DNA from 4 places in the Luteibacter sp. 1214 genome. Region 2 is predicted to be linked to each of the others. Evidence: predicted binding sites of a transcription regulator. Region 2 holds the regulator's gene; each other region holds the start of a gene.

Region 1 (3,884 bases), on a different contig from region 2:
TGTCGAGCCAGCGGCGATCGAGGCTGGCCGGATCGCGCGACGCCAGTTCGACGGCGTAGCGCAGGCCCTGACAAGCTTCGCGGATCATCTGGCTGAGGCTGGCCGCGTCGAGCGCGCCCTCGGTCTCCAGGCGCGCCAGGCTGAGGCGGTGAGCGAGCACGGCGGCGCGCGCGGCGGCATCGGCCTGGCGGCGCGATTCATTGCCGATGCGGCCGAGCGAGGTCTGCGTGGTCTGGATCGCGGTGATCCGACCGGCCAGCGCGGTCATGCCTTCGCGTGCCGCGTCGAGGCTGCCGCGGGCGCCGCGCACGGCCTCATCCACGCGACCCAGCGATGCCTGCATACCGGCGATGCCGGACTGGGTCTGGTCGAGGCGACGCAGGCTGTTCTGCACGGCGTCGTCGAGCTGGCCCGAGAATTCACCGACCGTCTGCGTAACCTGGTCGATTTCCGCAGTGGCCTGGGTGGTCTTCTCGGCCAGCTGCTTCACTTCGTCGGCGACGACGGCGAAACCGCGACCGGCTTCGCCGGCGCGCGCGGCTTCGATCGCGGCGTTGAGCGCGACGAGATTGGTCTGATGGGCGATGTCCTGCACGGCAGCGGTGAGCTTGCGGATCGCCGTGAAATATTCGGAGAACTGAGCGTGGTTGCGGCTCATGCCCGAGAGGGCGCTGCGCAGGAGGCGCAGCTGGCCGTCGAGGTCACCCGCGGTCGCCTGGCCCTGACTGCCCGATTCCGCCATGCCGGTGACGCTGCCGTGGGCATGGTCGATCGCCGTCGAGATCCTGGCGCTGGCTTCCGTCAATCGACCGGCGGTATCGCGCGCGCCTTCGAGGTTGCCGACCAGCTCCTGCAGGCTGACGCCGAGCGCCTGCGCATTGGTCAGGACCATGCCTTGCTGCTCGATGGCCTGGATCGTCGTCGCCGGTGCGGTGCGCGGCGCCTCCGCAGGCTTGAGCAGTGCGCCCAGGGCGCTGGCGGCCGCCGGATACTGCGCGGAGAGGGCGCGGACTCGTGCGGCGTCACCGGTGGCGGCGGCGCTGGCGAGAAGGCGGACGTGCTGGCTCCAGAGGAGGGTCATGATTTCGCTTTCGCTTGTTCGGATGGTCGCCCCTAGTAATCGTCCAGGAGCCGTCGTTCTTGAGCCAAGCAATCCGTGTGCCAGTCGGGTACCTCAAGGTATGGGTGACCGCGCCGATACGTTCCGCGACACCTTATGCAGATGCCCAGGCACGACATGGCCCGCCCGTTGCTCGACACCGTGGAAACCTTCACCCGCCTGGCGGGACACAACCGCGTGGCCATGCTGCTGTTCCGTCTCGGCGACCGCCAGGCGTTCGGCATCAATGTCTTCAAGGTACGTGAGGTGCTCCGCCGGCCGCGTCTGGAGCGTATGCCCAGCATGCACGCGCTGGTGTCGGGCAGCTTCGACTACCGGGGCAGCACCATCCCCGTGATCGACCTGGCCGCCGCCATGGGCTACCCGCCGCTGGCCACCGTGGACAGCGCGCACCTCATCGTGACCGAGTTCAACCGCTCCGTGCAGGGTTTCCTGGTATCCGACGTGGATCGGATCGTCCACGTCGACGGCACGAATATGGCCGCGCCGCCGCCGGCGCTCGGCTATGGGGCGCGGGTCAACGCCGTGACGCGTCTCGACGGCGACCTGCTCGCCGTGGTCGACGTCGAGCAGGTGCTGGCCCATGTGGATCCCCGGGCGGTGGAGCTGTCCGACCGCGTGCAGCAGGCCGCCCATGTCCAGCACGCCGGCAGTCGCCGTGTCCTCGTGGTGGACGACTCGCTGGTCGCCCGCACGCAGATCGTCGACCTGTTCCGCAAGATGGACCTGGAATGTGTCGTGGCCAAAGACGGCAAGGAAGGCCTGGAAAAACTGCGCGAACTCGCGGCGGGTCCGGTCGCCGACCGGGTCGCCCTGGTCGTGTCCGATATCGAGATGCCGCTGATGGACGGTTACGCGTTGACGCGTGCCATCCGTGAAGAGGCCGGCCTGCGTCATCACAAGGTCCTGCTGCACAGCTCGCTGAGCGGTGTGTTCAACGAGGCGATGGTCGAGCGCGTAGGCGCCGACCGGTTCATCGCCAAGTTCCAGCCCGACGTGCTTGCTACGGCGGTGCTCGAGCTGCTCCCGGCCTGACGTCGCCCTGACGCGGTCCCCCCGTAAGCGCGTCGGAATTCCGGCGCTGGCGGCTTCGGGGCCATCGCAAGACCTTGCAAACGGCGCTGCGACGCCGTTTCGTCGTTAGTCCCCAGCCGTGGCACGGCTCTTGCTCAACCCCTCGGGCCAAGGTCACGAGAGGGGACGAGCCCATGATCGATTCATCCGACAAGCTGTTCGGCGTACACGCCCAGGCCCTTGGCCTGTGGCAGCGCCGTGCCGAGGTCATTTCATCCAACCTCGCCAACGCCGACACCCCGGGCTTCCTCGCCCGCGACCTCGATTTCAAGAAAGCGATGACCGCCGCGACCGGGGCCACCGATGGCCACACCTTGCAGATGGCGTCGACCGAAGACGGTCACATCGGCGGCAACCCCGCCGTGGCGCTCGACCAGGCCAACAAGCTGGCCTACCGCGCCGAGACCCAGCCGACCATGGACGGCAACACCGTCGACACCCAGGTCGAGCAGTCGCAGTTCGCCGCCAACGCGATCCATTACCAGGCATCGCTCAGCTTCATCAACGCGCAGATCCACACCATGCGCCTCGCCATCACCGGGACCGCCTCATGAGTCTCCTGAAGATTTTCGACGTCGCCGGTTCCGGCATGGCCGCGCAGTCCGCGCGACTGAACACCACCGCCAGCAACATGGCCAACGCGGACAGCCTGTCCAGCAGCGAGGCCACCGCCTACCGCGCCAGGCAGCCGACCTTCGCGGCCGTGCAGCAGCAGGTGGACGGCCAGATGGAAAACGGCGGTGTCCGCGCGCTCGGCGTGACCGAGAGCCAGGCACCGATCCAGTCGCGTTACGAGCCGGCCAATCCGCTGGCCGACACGAACGGCTACGTCTATTCGAGCAACGTCAATCCGGTCGACGAGCTGGTCAACATGATCTCCGCGTCGCGCTCCTATCAGAACAACGTCGAAGTCATGAACAGCGCCAAGCAGCTCATGCAGAAGACGCTGGACCTCGGCAAATAAGGCACTCCCATGGTCGCTTCCGTCAGCACTACCAGTTCCACGTCCTCGACGTCTTCCAGCAGCCAGCTGAAGGAACAGACCCTCAGCCAGTCGGATTTCCTGAAACTCATGGTCACCCAGATGACCAACCAGGACCCGACCAAGCCGATGGATTCCACCCAGATGGTGGCGCAGATGGCGCAGTTTTCTCAGGTGGCCGCGACGCAGGAGCTGCAGAGCTCGTTCGACACGCTGGCGACCAACCTCACCGGCGATCAGTTCGTCCGTGCCGCCAGTCTGGTCGGCCAGGAGGTGCTCGTGCCGTCCACCGCGGGACAGCTGACCAACAGCGAGATGGATGGCGCCGTCAACGTCGGTACTTCCGGCACCTACGTCAACGTGCAGATCAAGGACGCCTCCGGCAACGTTGTCCGCACGATTTCCCTGGGCCAGCCCGATGCGGGCCTCACCAAGTTTTCCTGGGACGGTAAATCCGACGACGGCACGCAGCTGACCGACGGTGTCTACCAGATGACCGCTACTTCCGGCGGCAACGCGATCGATACGTTCGTTCGCGGAAAGGTGGAAGGCGTCGGTGCCTCGGGCACGGACGGAACCTATGTGCAGGTGGCCGGCTACGGCGGCGCCCTGCTGAGCCAGATCGCGCAAATCATGTAATTCCAGCGAGGAAACACACCCATGCCTTTCGATATCGCCCTCAGCGGCATCAACGCGGCGTCTTCCGAC
Region 2 (3,884 bases):
CCGGCGCCTGCCCCACTCCGGCGGCTGCGGCCGCACCTGCCAGGAAGCCCTGACCCGATGCTTTCAGCCCAAGGCCTGCAGAAGCGCTTCCGCGCACGCAAGGTAGTCCGTGACTTCGCCTTCTCCATTCGCGAAGGTGAGGTCGTCGGCCTTCTCGGCCCCAACGGCGCCGGCAAGACGACCTGCTTCTACATGGTGGTCGGGCTGATCCAGGCCGACGCGGGCGTAATCAAGCTCGATCAGCAGGACATCACCGGCCTGCCCATGCACGCGCGCGCCAAGCTCGGCATCGGATATCTGCCGCAGGAAGCCTCGGTCTTCCGCCGCCTCAGCGTGTCGGACAACATCATGGCGGTGCTCGAACTGCGCGACGGCATGACGCAGAAGCAGCGCGACGACGAACTCGACAGCCTGCTCGACGAACTGAAGATCGCGCACATCGCCGATCAGAAGGGCATCAGCCTGTCCGGCGGCGAGCGTCGCCGCGTCGAGATCGCCCGGGCGCTGGCGGCACGCCCGCGCTACATGCTGCTCGATGAGCCGTTCGCCGGCGTCGACCCCATCTCCGTGGGCGAGATCCAGCGCATCGTTCGACACCTCAAGGAACGCGGCATCGGGGTGCTGATCACCGATCACAACGTCCGGGAAACGCTCGGTATCTGCGACCGCGCATACATCCTCAACGACGGCGAAGTGCTTTCTCGCGGCACTCCTCAGCACATCCTCGCCGATGAGAAGGTGCGCGAGGTGTATCTGGGTCGTGAATTCCGCATTTAGAGCGCGTCACCGGCCGTCCGGACCGACGCGCGAATCCGGCCGGAAGAGCCAGCCGACCCGACCGCTGGTTTGTGGAGGCCGCAAGGGGTTACGATGGATTCGACACCTCACGCATCGAAGGCATGAAACCCGGACTTCAGTTTCGTCTGCATCAGCAGCTCACGCTGACGCCGCAGCTACAGCAGGCCATTCGGCTGCTCCAGCTGTCGCAGCTGGAGCTCGAAGCGGAACTCCGCCAGATCGCGGAGAGCAACCCGCTGCTTGAGTTTGCCGAAGATGCGGAGTCCGACGCGGATGCCGAAGGCGACGCCGCCGACGAGAACGGTTTCGACGCCGAGTTCCCCTCCCGCCAGGAGCTCCCGGCCAAGTCCTCGAAGGAGGACGAGTCCACCGCCACCCCGTCCGAAGAACTCGCCCCCGAGTGGGACGACGATCGCTTCCACGGCGAGGCGGGTGACTACGCCGGCGCCCCATCGCGTGCCAACGGTGGTGACGAAGACGGTTTCGAGCCGCAGAACGCCGCGCCGGAAAGCCTCCAACAGCACCTGGAGTGGCAGCTCAATCTTTCCCAGTTCTCCCCACGCGACCACGCGATCGCCACCGCGATCATCCACGCGCTGGACGAGGACGGTTACCTGCGCGACGGAGTCGAGGCGGTGGAAGTCGCGCTGCCCGCCGAACTGCGGGCCAGTGCCGAGGAGATCGAAGCGGTACGCCAGCGCGTGCAGCGGTTCGATCCCACCGGCATCGCCAGCCTCGATCTGCGCGACTGTCTGCTCTGCCAGCTCTCGCAGTTTTCGACCGAAACACCGTTCCGCGACCTGGCGATCCGTATCGTCCTTGAAGAGCTGGAGCTCCTCGCGCGAAACGACAGCGTCAAGATCGCCCGTCGGCTCAAGGCCGCCGAGAACGAGGTGGCCAGCGCCGCGGCGCTGATCCGCAGCCTCGATCCGCGCCCGGGCGCCGCGCTGGATGCCACGCCCGTCGAATATGTCGCGCCCGACGTGTACGCGCGGCGGGAAGCGGGGCGCTGGACGGTCAGCCTCAACCCCGACGCGCAGCCCCGGCTCGGCCTGAACCAGCATTACTGCAACCTCATCGCCCGCGCACGCGGCGACGACGCCACCTGGATGAAAGGCCAGCTGCAGGAAGCCCGCTGGTTGCTGAAAAGCCTGCAGTCGCGCGCCGAAACCCTGACCAAGGTCGCGGAAGTCATTGTCCGCCGCCAGAGCGCCTTCCTCGATTACGGCCCCGAGGCCATGCATCCGCTGGTGTTGCGTGAGGTCGCCGAAGAAGTCGGCATGCACGAATCGACGATTTCACGGGTCACCACCCGGAAATACATGCACACGCCGCGCGGCACCTTCGAACTCAAGCATTTCTTTTCCAGTGGCGTGGCGACCGAAGACGGCGGCAGCGCATCCGCCACCGCCATCCAGGCCATGTTGCGTAAGCTGATCACGGGCGAGGACGCACGCCGCCCCTTGTCCGACCAGGCGCTTGCCGAGGAGCTCCATCGACGCGGAATTCAGGTCGCACGCCGTACGGTGGCCAAGTACCGTGAAGCGATGCGAATTCCCAGCTCCAGCGAACGCGTTCGCGCAGGTTGAGAAACATCGGGGGGAACCCCGGCGGAGGTCCACGGTCTCATCAATTCAGGCTTGAGGAGCGGCAACCCCGCCGTTCCGATCTCGTCGCCATAAGGCGACACCCTCAGCAAGAAGGAGGCGTCATGCAAATCCAGATCAGCGGCCAGCACGTCCATATCACCCCCGCTCTGCGCGAGCGCGTGGAACAGCAAATCGGCCGCTTCGAACGCCTTTTCGACAATATCAAAGCCCTCGACGTGGTCCTTTCCGTCGATAAGAACGAGCACAAGGCCGGAGGCACCCTGCACTGTGCCGGCACCCGGCTCCATGGCGAAGGCGTGGCCCGCCTGGAAGACGACAACAAGGGCGACACGCTTTATTCCGCCATCGACGCCATGATCGGCAAACTCGCCGACCAGCTTCGCAAGCACAAAGAGAAGCTCAAGGATCATCACAACGCTGAAGGCCGCGACGCGCGCGTCGCCAGCACCGACTGACGAGAGCGCCCGGCGGCCGCTCGCGCGCGCCGCCGGGCCTCCTCCCGCGTGTTGATGGCACAATAGCCCAGCCGGCGCCCTCGCGCCGGCTTCGCTATCTAAAGGGATCACCCGCGTGGATCGGCTCACCGCCAGACAACTCTTCGACGGCGTCTACGAACGTATGGCGCTTCGCTGGGCCGCCGGCATGCGCGGCGAGGCCCGCGTGCTCGAGCCCAATGCCAAGCAGAGCCGCCGTCCTTCGCTGGTCGGCTACCTCAACGTGATCTACCCGAACAAGGTGCAGATCATCGGCACGGAGGAGCTCAACTACCTCGACGGCCTCGAATCGCGCCAGCGCTGGGAGGTCATCCACAAGATCGCCGCCTACCAGCCGGCCGCGCTGATCGTCACGAAAGACCAGTCGATCCCGTCCGATCTGCGCGAAGTCGCGGAAGAAACCGACACGCCGTTGTGGCAGAGCACCAAGCGCGGGCACGAGCTGCTCACGTATCTGCAGTACCACCTGGCGCGCACGCTCGCACCCCGGGTCACGCTTCATGGCGTATTCCTCGAGGTGTTCTCCATCGGCGTGCTGATCACCGGCGACCCGGGCTCCGGCAAAAGCGAGCTGGCGCTGGAACTCATCAGTCGCGGCCACCGCCTGGTCGCCGACGACGCGACCGAATTCACCCTCATTGCGCCAGACGTCATCGACGGTGCCTGCCCCGAGCTGCTGCAGGACCTCCTCGAGGTGCGCGGCCTGGGCGTGCTCAACATCCGCGAGATGTTCGGCCACACGGCGGTCAAGCCATCGAAATACCTGCGTCTGGTCGTGCACCTCAAGCCGTTGACCTCGGGTGAAGACATCGACGCGATGACCCGCCTTACCGGCGACGTCAGCCGGCGTAACGTGCTGGATGTGGACGTCCCCAAGATCACCATTCCCGTCGCGCCCGGCCGCAACCTCGCGGTGCTGGTCGAGGCGGCCGTGCGCAATCACGTGCTCAAAAGCAAGGGCATCGATCCCGCACAGACCTTC
Region 3 (3,884 bases), on a different contig from region 2:
AGCCGCCGCCATACCAGGCCCAGTCGACATCCTTCGCCGAGAGTACGTCGCCGATGTGTTTATGCTTCTGCGGCACCAGCGTGTTGGCGCTGGTGGCGTCGGCAAGCAGCGGATTCTTGCGATCGACGTTGAAGCCCGGCGAATAGGGCGGACCGATGGTGTTCACCGCCCAGAAGTCCGGGGTCAGCGTATTGTGGTGCGCGAATTTGGGTTTGCCGTCCATCGCGCTCTTCGGCGATTCCTCGTCCATCTTCAGGCGATGGTCGAGCGGGTCGCCGCTTTCGGTGACCGCGATGTTGAACTGCGCGGGGCTCTTGTCGGCGCCCGGATAGAACGGCGGTTGCGCGGCGACGAGGTACTGGTGGTTGAGGAACGAACCGCCAAAGGCACCCATGAAGAAGTTGTCGCACAAGGTGAACTGCGAGGCGATATTCCACAGGCGCAGGTGCACGGGCGCGCTGGCATAGTGCCCCATGGTCAGCGCACCGTTGTCACCCCACGCGACGAAGCCGTCGTTCTTGCCGCCGTTGATCTGCAGCTGGTTGTTATAGAACGCGTGGACGAGATCGCGCGTTACCAGACCGTGCGGCAGCGGGGTGCCGTCGCCGGTGTGGAGTGCCCACGGCGCGTTCGGCAGGCCGGTAATGTCCTTTTCGCCGATCTTGTACGTTTTATGGTCGACGACCTGCTCGTGCGGCACGAGCCCGCCCCAGATGGGTGGCAGGGTCTTCAGCGGGGTGCCGTCGCGGTCCCGCTGGATCAGACGTTCTGGCGGCACCTCGCTCAGCGGCTGCTGCAGACCGGGGAAGTCCCCGAACAGATTGTTGAAGCTGCGGTTTTCCGCGTAGATCACGACCACGTTATCGATGTGCTTTTCGAGCAACGCATCCAGTGCGGCACCGGTCGGCGCGGGACCCGCCGCCTTCCTGCCGGCCGCGGTCACCTCGCTTGCGCCACCCAGCGCGAGCATGGCGCCCGTCGTGGCCATGCCGCCCAGCAACCGGCGTCGCGCGGCGTCGGGGGTGTCGTTATCGGTTTTCTTGGTCATGGAGCGGCTCTGCGTGCGCCGGCCCGGGGAAAGGCGGCGGTGTGGGAGGGGCGAGGCCCCCGCTAGGGACCGAAGCGTAAACGATGCGGGCGGCTCGGGAAAACGCAGCGGCGTAGGAAACGATGGAGAAACGCTCGCGGACCTCGCGTCGATGATGGCGGATCGGCCGGAATGGTGCGTGAGCGAGAACGATGCACCATGATGGTGCATTTGCACATCTTCCTCACGCCCGTTCTATGATGGGAGAGCTTGATTCCGGCGCCCGTCGATGGCGGACACGCTGGCATAGCGATTGCTACACGCATTCCGCCCACACCCATTTCGAGGTTTGTATGTCCGCCGCTTCCAAAGTGCTGAACCTGATCCAGGACGAGGAAATCGAGTTCGTCGACCTGCGCTTCGCCGACATGCTCGGCAAGCACCACCACGTCACGTTCCCCGCCCACGCCATCGACGAGAGCACGTTCGAAGACGGCAAGATGTTCGACGGCTCGTCGATCGCCGGCTGGAAGGGCATCAACGAGTCCGACATGGTCCTCATGCCGGATCCGGAGACCGCCCACCTCGACCCGTTCAGCGCTCACAAGCAGCTGATCGTGCACTGCGATGTGCTCGAGCCGAGCACCATGCAGGCTTATGGTCGCGACCCGCGCTCCATCGCCAAGCGCGGCGAAGCCTTCCTGAAGTCGACCGGCATCGCCGATACCGCCTTCTTCGGCCCGGAACCCGAGTTCTTCATCTTCGACTCGGTCCGCTGGCAGAACGACATGGGCCGCGTGTTCTACGAAATCGGCTCCGAAGAAGCGGCCTGGTCGTCGCGCTACAAGTACGACGGCACCAACAGCGGTCACCGTCCGGGTGTGAAGGGTGGCTATTTCCCGGTCAGCCCGGTCGACAGCCTGGGTGATCTGCGCGCGGACATGTGCAAGGTGCTCGAGTCGCTCGGCCAGGTGGTCGAAGTGCATCACCACGAAGTCGCCAACGCGGGCCAGTGCGAGATCGGCACGCGCTTCAACACCCTGGTGAAGAAGGCCGACGAACTGATGACGATGAAGTACGTCATCAAGAACGTCGCCCACCAGCAGGGCAAGACCGTGACCTTCATGCCGAAGCCGATCGTCGGCGACAACGGCTCGGGCATGCACGTGCACCAGTCGCTGTCGAAGAACGGCGAGAACCTCTTCGCGGGCGACCTCTACGGTGGCCTGTCGCAGACGGCGCTGTGGTACATCGGCGGTATCTTCAAGCACGCCAAGGCCATCAACGCGTTCGCGAATTCGACGACCAACAGCTATAAGCGTCTGGTCCCGGGCTTCGAAGCGCCGGTCATGCTCGCCTACTCGGCGCGTAACCGTTCGGCATCCTGCCGTATCCCGTACGTGTCGAGCCCGAAGGGTCGTCGTATCGAAATCCGTTTCCCGGATCCGATGCAGTCGGGCTACCTGACCTTCACCGTGCTGATGATGGCCGGCCTCGACGGCATCCTGAACAAGATCGACCCGGGTGCACCGGCCGACAAGGATCTCTACGATCTGCCGCCGGAAGAAGAGAAGAACATCCCGCAGGTCTGCGCCAGCCTCGACGAAGCGCTCGCCGCGCTCGACAAGGATCGCGACTTCCTCAAGGCCGGTGGCGTGTTCACCGACGACTTCATCGACGCGTACATCGCGCTGAAGATGCAGGAAGTGACCCGCTACCGCGCGAGCACCCACCCGCTCGAGTTCCAGATGTACTACGCGATCTGATCGCGAGAGCGACGTTCGGGTGAACGAAGGGGCGCCTCGGCGCCCCTTCTTTTGTTTCTCGTGGGCGAATGGGCGCGATTTTGCGAGCCGCCGCCGCCCCTTGATCGTGGCGAAACTGCCGTTAGGATGCCTGCAGTTCACTCACAGGCATCCGGCATGACAACCTCTCCGATTCGCGTGGCGGTCCTGGCCGCGTTTGCGTGGCTGGTCGGATGTGGCAGTGTCGCGACGGCCTCCGACATTCCCGTGTACGGCTACACGGTGGTGCGCACCTACCCGCACGATCCGAAGGCTTTTACGGAAGGGCTGTTCTACGACGGCGGTTTTCTCTACGAGAGCACGGGCGAATACATGGGCTCGGGCGTGCGCAAGGTCCGGCTCGATACCGGTGAGGTCGCGCAGCATCTCGACACCCCGCCCGGATACTTCGGCGAAGGCATCATCGTCTCGGGCGACCACCTGTTGCAGCTGACCTGGCGCGATGGTGTCGGCTTCATCTACGACCGCAAGACCTTCGCGCCCGTTGGCAAGTTCAGCTATCCCGGCGAAGGCTGGGCGATGACGCGCGACGCGAAACATCTCTACATGAGCGACGGCACGCCCACCATCCGGGTTCTCGATCCGGTCACCCTGGCGCAGACGGGTCGCATCGACGTGACAGCCGATGGCGCGCCACTGCGCATGATCAATGAACTGGAGTGGGTGAAGGGGGAGATCCTCGCCAACGTCTGGCAGACCGAACGCATCGCCCGTATCGATCCGAAAACCGGGCACGTGACCGGCTGGATCGACCTCTCGGGGCTCGTCGACACGAGCCGCGTGGATGACCCGGCCGATGACGTCCTCAACGGCATCGCCTACGACGCGGCCCACGATCGCCTGTTCGTGACCGGCAAGCGCTGGCCAGCGCTCTTCGAGATTCGACTGAAACCGAAACGTCCGCGCTGAGTGGCACCGCGGTAAACAGCGACCGCCTTCAAGTAAATACGATTCAGGCCGATCATATTCGCAAGATCTGAGGATATTCTTATATCCGTTGTATAGTCTTACGAATAACGCCCGGCTGTCCGCCGGGAGCCTCGGGAGGGGAC
Region 4 (3,884 bases), on a different contig from region 2:
CTCTGCACACCGGCATCGAGCAGTTCACGGATCGGCTCGACCATCGAATACGGCAGCGTGAGATGGACTTCACCGCCGCCGCCGTCGAGCTCGATATGGAAGCGCGACACCACCACCGTCTCGGTCGGGCTGACGATATTGGCGAACTGCGGGTTGATCTCGGAATTGAGGAACTCGAACTGCATCTTGAGGACCGGCGCCCAGGCTTCCGCCATGGCCGAAAAGGCCTCCGCCAGCACGATCTGGATCACGCGGTTCTCGGTCGGCGTGAAGTCGCGGCCCTCGATACGCGCGTGGTACCGGCCGTCACCACCGAAGAAGTTGTCGATCACCGTGAACACCAGGCGCGGCTCGAACACCATCAGCGCGGTACCGCGCAGCGGCTTGATGCGAATGAGGTTGAGATTGCTCGGCACCGCCAGCGAGTGAACGTACTCGTTGAACTTGGTCATCTTCACGCCAAGCACCGACACTTCGCAGGACTTGCGCAGCACGTTGAACAGGTTGGCGCGGAAATACCGGGCGAAACGGTCGTTGACCATCTCCAGCGTGGGCAGACGCCCGCGCACGATACGGTCCTGCTGGGTGAAATCGTAGTCGTGCACACCGCCCGGTGGCGGCAGCTCGACCTCGGTTTCGACGGCACCGCCTTCCACACCCGCGAGCAGGGCGTCGATTTCTTCCTGGGTGAGAATGTCGCTCATGGCTGCGGGTGTCCCGTCACTGCATGATGAAGCTGGTGAAATAGACCGCGTCCACCCCGGGGCGACCGATCTTTTCCTTCAGCACGCGCTGAATCTCGGCGAGCGCGGCGGCCTGCAGCTTCTGCTTGCCCTTGACGTCGGACAGGGACTTCACGTCCTGCGCGGAGAACAGCATCAGCAAGGCATTGCGGATCTCGGGATCGGCTTCCTTCGCCGCGGCGATCGCCTCCGGGTCGTGAGACATGACGTTCACACCGACCTGAAGGAAACGCAGCGCCGCCTCGTCCTGGAAATTGACCACGAAGGCCGGATCCAGCTGCAGATAAACCGCCGGTTTGGCCTTGGCCGCCGCGGCGGCATCGGCCGCACTCGTCTTGCCGTGGCCGCCCTTCATCAGAAACCAGCCGCCCGCACCGCCCGCCGCCAGCACGATGACCGCGCCGATGATCAGCAACTTGCCCTTGCCCTTCTTCTTTACGGGAGCGCCTTCGGGCGCGTCCATCTGTGCTGCGGCCATGCGTGAAAAACCTCTGTGATGCGAATGCGATATCGTCGTTGCCCGATGGGCTCACGGGCATTGTTGCAAGCGACGTGCCATCTGCGTACATGTAGCGTGATGCGCATCCCGCTTCGCGTCGCGCCGTCGTTGTCGCCCCGAATACGCGCCGTCGCCGCGACGACGAATTGACGCGCGCCAATTCGTCGCCACCCAATCGATCGTCAGGCCACTTCGTCGACCAGACTGCGGGATACGCGCGAGGTCGCCAGTGTGACCGTCGCGCCCTGTGCATCGTCCGCGCCACCCTGCCCCGCGCCGCCGTTGCCGGCATGCCCGTCATCCTGCCCGTTCTGGCGCTGACCCACGTCGGTCTGGCCGAGCGACAGGCCGTGATGCGCCAGCATCGTGTCGAGCTGCGAGAGCGTCTGCTGGACGGCATGCACCGCTGCCGGGTGCTGCGCCATGATCGCGACATTGACCTTGCCGCCGTCGACATTCACGCGGACGTCCATGCTGCCCAGCTCTTCGGGGTGCAACTTGATCCGCGCTTCCTTGACGTCACCACCGCCCATCCAGGCGATCTGCTCGCCCAGTTCCTGGGCGAACTGCGGCGAGGTGGCGGCCTGTGTGGCCTGTACCTGCAAGGCCGCGCCGTCCACCGGTGCCAGACCGGGCGTGTGGGTCAGCGGCATCGGGCTGGTCGTCGGATCGGAAGGCGACGCCGCGTCCTCCTTTCCCGTGCCCACGGTCACCGTGCGCGCGGCCAGAAGCGCAGCCAGCGGGGATCCGGCGGCCGTCGACGCGGTCGCATCGGCAAGGGCACCGGCGCCCTCGGTAGACGCCAGCATCGCACCCTTGCCGTCGCCACCGGTCACGGCGGCAGCGGCAGCGTTCGGCAGACCCATGGCCAACGCGCCAGCGCTGAGATCGCCCGTCTTCCCGGCGGCGCCCTTCAGGGCACCCAGCGTCTTCGACGCCAGTTCGGTCACCTTGGGCGGTACGCCGATCAGGGCGAGCATCGTGCTGGCAATGGACGTGTCGTCGTTGTCGGACGTGTCGTCCTTCTTCGCGTCATCCTGATTGGCGGTCTTATCCGCTTTCGTGCTCGTAACCTTGCCGTCATCGGCTTTGGCAGACGTCGTGCTCTTGTCGTCGCGATCGTCGGCGCTGTCGTCCTTCGCCTTGTGCGTGTCGGACGGTGCGTTGCCGCGGCTGCTGGCATGGGCGTCAGCCGCATGCGGCCTGACCGTGCCGCCGGCGCCGGCGTGCGCCTGGGCATGCGCGCTGTCGAGTACCGCGTCGAAGCGCTTCGACGGGGTCGTGTCGTCGTTCGCCCTGGCCGTCGCGTTCGACGCGGACGTGGGTGCCTGGCTGACCGGGCGGGCGAGGTTGAGGGCGACAGTAGCGTTATTCATGCGGTGCTTCCGGTGAGATCATGCCGAACCCCTCGGGTTACGGCGGTACTGCGAGCGCTCGTCGGCCTGTTCCTGCTCCCGACGATCCTGTGACTTACGTTCCTGGTCGCGATACCTGGTGGTCACCGACTCGAGCGCCTTGGCACGGCCGCGGGCCTCCGCCCACGACTGGCGCGCTCGTTCGAGCCCCTGCTCACGACGCTGGACTTCGCTCATCTGCTGCACGATGGCCATGTCGATCTTCTGCAGGAACTGCTGCCGGTTGAGCAACGCGCTGACGCCGATGCCATCGGGCATCGCCGCGTACTCGTTGCGATAGCGACGTAGCTCGGCCAGCTGCTGTTCGCTCTCGGCAAGCGTCCGCTGGTGCGTGGCGAGCGAACGCGTCGCGTCCTCCGCCTTCTCGGCGGCGATATCGACAACGGGTTGCAGGCGGTCGGCACGCGAGGCCATCAGTTAGTCCTCGCGACATCGACGAGGCCGGCTTCCGCATCGGCCAGATCCACCGGCACATCGGTTTCCTGCTGCAGGAAGGCCGAAAGACGCGGATACAAGGCAATCGCTTCGTCCGTACGCGGATCGCTGCCCTTCTGGTACGCCCCCACCGCGATGAGGTCGCGCTGCTGGCGATACGCCGAATACACCTGGCGGAAGCGCTGGGCGGAACGCATGTGATCCTTGCTGACGACCGCCGGCATGACGCGGCTGATCGACGCTTCGATGTCGATCGCCGGGTAATGACCGGCTTCCGCCATGTCGCGCGACAAGACGATATGACCGTCGAGAATGGCGCGCGCGGAGTCGGCGATCGGATCGTGGCGGTAATCGTCGCCTTCGGTGAGCACGGTGTAGAACGCCGTGATCGAGCCGCGACCTTCCGCGTCGTTGCCCGCGCGCTCCACCAGCGCCGGCAACATCGCGAATACGGACGGCGGATAACCCTTGGTGGCCGGCGGTTCGCCGATCGCGAGCGCGATCTCGCGCTGCGCCTGGGCATAACGGGTGAGCGAATCCATCAGCAGCAGGACGCGCTTGCCCTGGTCGCGAAAATGCTCGGCCACGGCGGTCGCGACCTGAGCGCCGCGCAGGCGACTGAGCGGCGGCGCGTCCGCGGGGGCGGCGACGACCACCGCGCGACGGCGACCTTCCTCGCCCAGCGTATGGTCGACAAATTCCTTTACTTCGCGGCCTCGTTCGCCGATCAGGCCGACCACGACGACGTCGGCGTCGGTGAAACGGGTCATCATGCCCATCAGCGTCGACTTG

Evidence for each region. The regulator sigma-54, encoded in region 2, starts transcription at its own class of promoters, with help from an activator protein. The targets are predictions, from matches to a motif close to TGGCACGNGCNTTGC.
Region 1: the regulator sigma-54 is predicted to act here: its motif matches at 2,275-2,289, upstream of flgB (flagellar basal body rod protein FlgB).
Region 3: the regulator sigma-54 is predicted to act here: its motif matches at 1,330-1,344, upstream of glnA (type I glutamate--ammonia ligase).
Region 4: the regulator sigma-54 is predicted to act here: its motif matches at 1,287-1,301, upstream of J2X57_RS12240 (flagellar basal body-associated FliL family protein).

Annotation. Positions count from the first base shown of each region.
Region 1 is NZ_JAVDSQ010000004.1:264,675-268,558, forward strand. Features, by position in the region: gene J2X57_RS12105 (methyl-accepting chemotaxis protein) at 1-1,081, opposite strand, end outside; gene J2X57_RS12110 (chemotaxis protein) at 1,238-2,155, shown strand; gene flgB (flagellar basal body rod protein FlgB) at 2,329-2,748, shown strand; gene flgC (flagellar basal body rod protein FlgC) at 2,745-3,158, shown strand; gene J2X57_RS12125 (flagellar hook capping FlgD N-terminal domain-containing protein) at 3,168-3,815, shown strand; gene flgE (flagellar hook protein FlgE) at 3,837-3,884, shown strand, end outside.
Region 2 is NZ_JAVDSQ010000003.1:161,943-165,826, forward strand. Features, by position in the region: gene lptA (lipopolysaccharide transport periplasmic protein LptA) at 1-53, shown strand, start outside; gene lptB (LPS export ABC transporter ATP-binding protein) at 58-777, shown strand; gene J2X57_RS09140 (RNA polymerase factor sigma-54) at 900-2,387, shown strand; gene raiA (ribosome-associated translation inhibitor RaiA) at 2,510-2,863, shown strand; gene hprK (HPr(Ser) kinase/phosphatase) at 2,979-3,884, shown strand, end outside.
Region 3 is NZ_JAVDSQ010000002.1:707,462-711,345, reverse strand. Features, by position in the region: gene acpA (acid phosphatase) at 1-1,048, opposite strand, end outside; gene glnA (type I glutamate--ammonia ligase) at 1,381-2,793, shown strand; gene J2X57_RS07715 (glutaminyl-peptide cyclotransferase) at 2,950-3,741, shown strand.
Region 4 is NZ_JAVDSQ010000004.1:289,580-293,463, reverse strand. Features, by position in the region: gene fliM (flagellar motor switch protein FliM) at 1-704, opposite strand, end outside; gene J2X57_RS12240 (flagellar basal body-associated FliL family protein) at 721-1,221, opposite strand; gene J2X57_RS12235 (flagellar hook-length control protein FliK) at 1,425-2,618, opposite strand; gene fliJ (flagellar export protein FliJ) at 2,637-3,071, opposite strand; gene fliI (flagellar protein export ATPase FliI) at 3,071-3,884, opposite strand, start outside.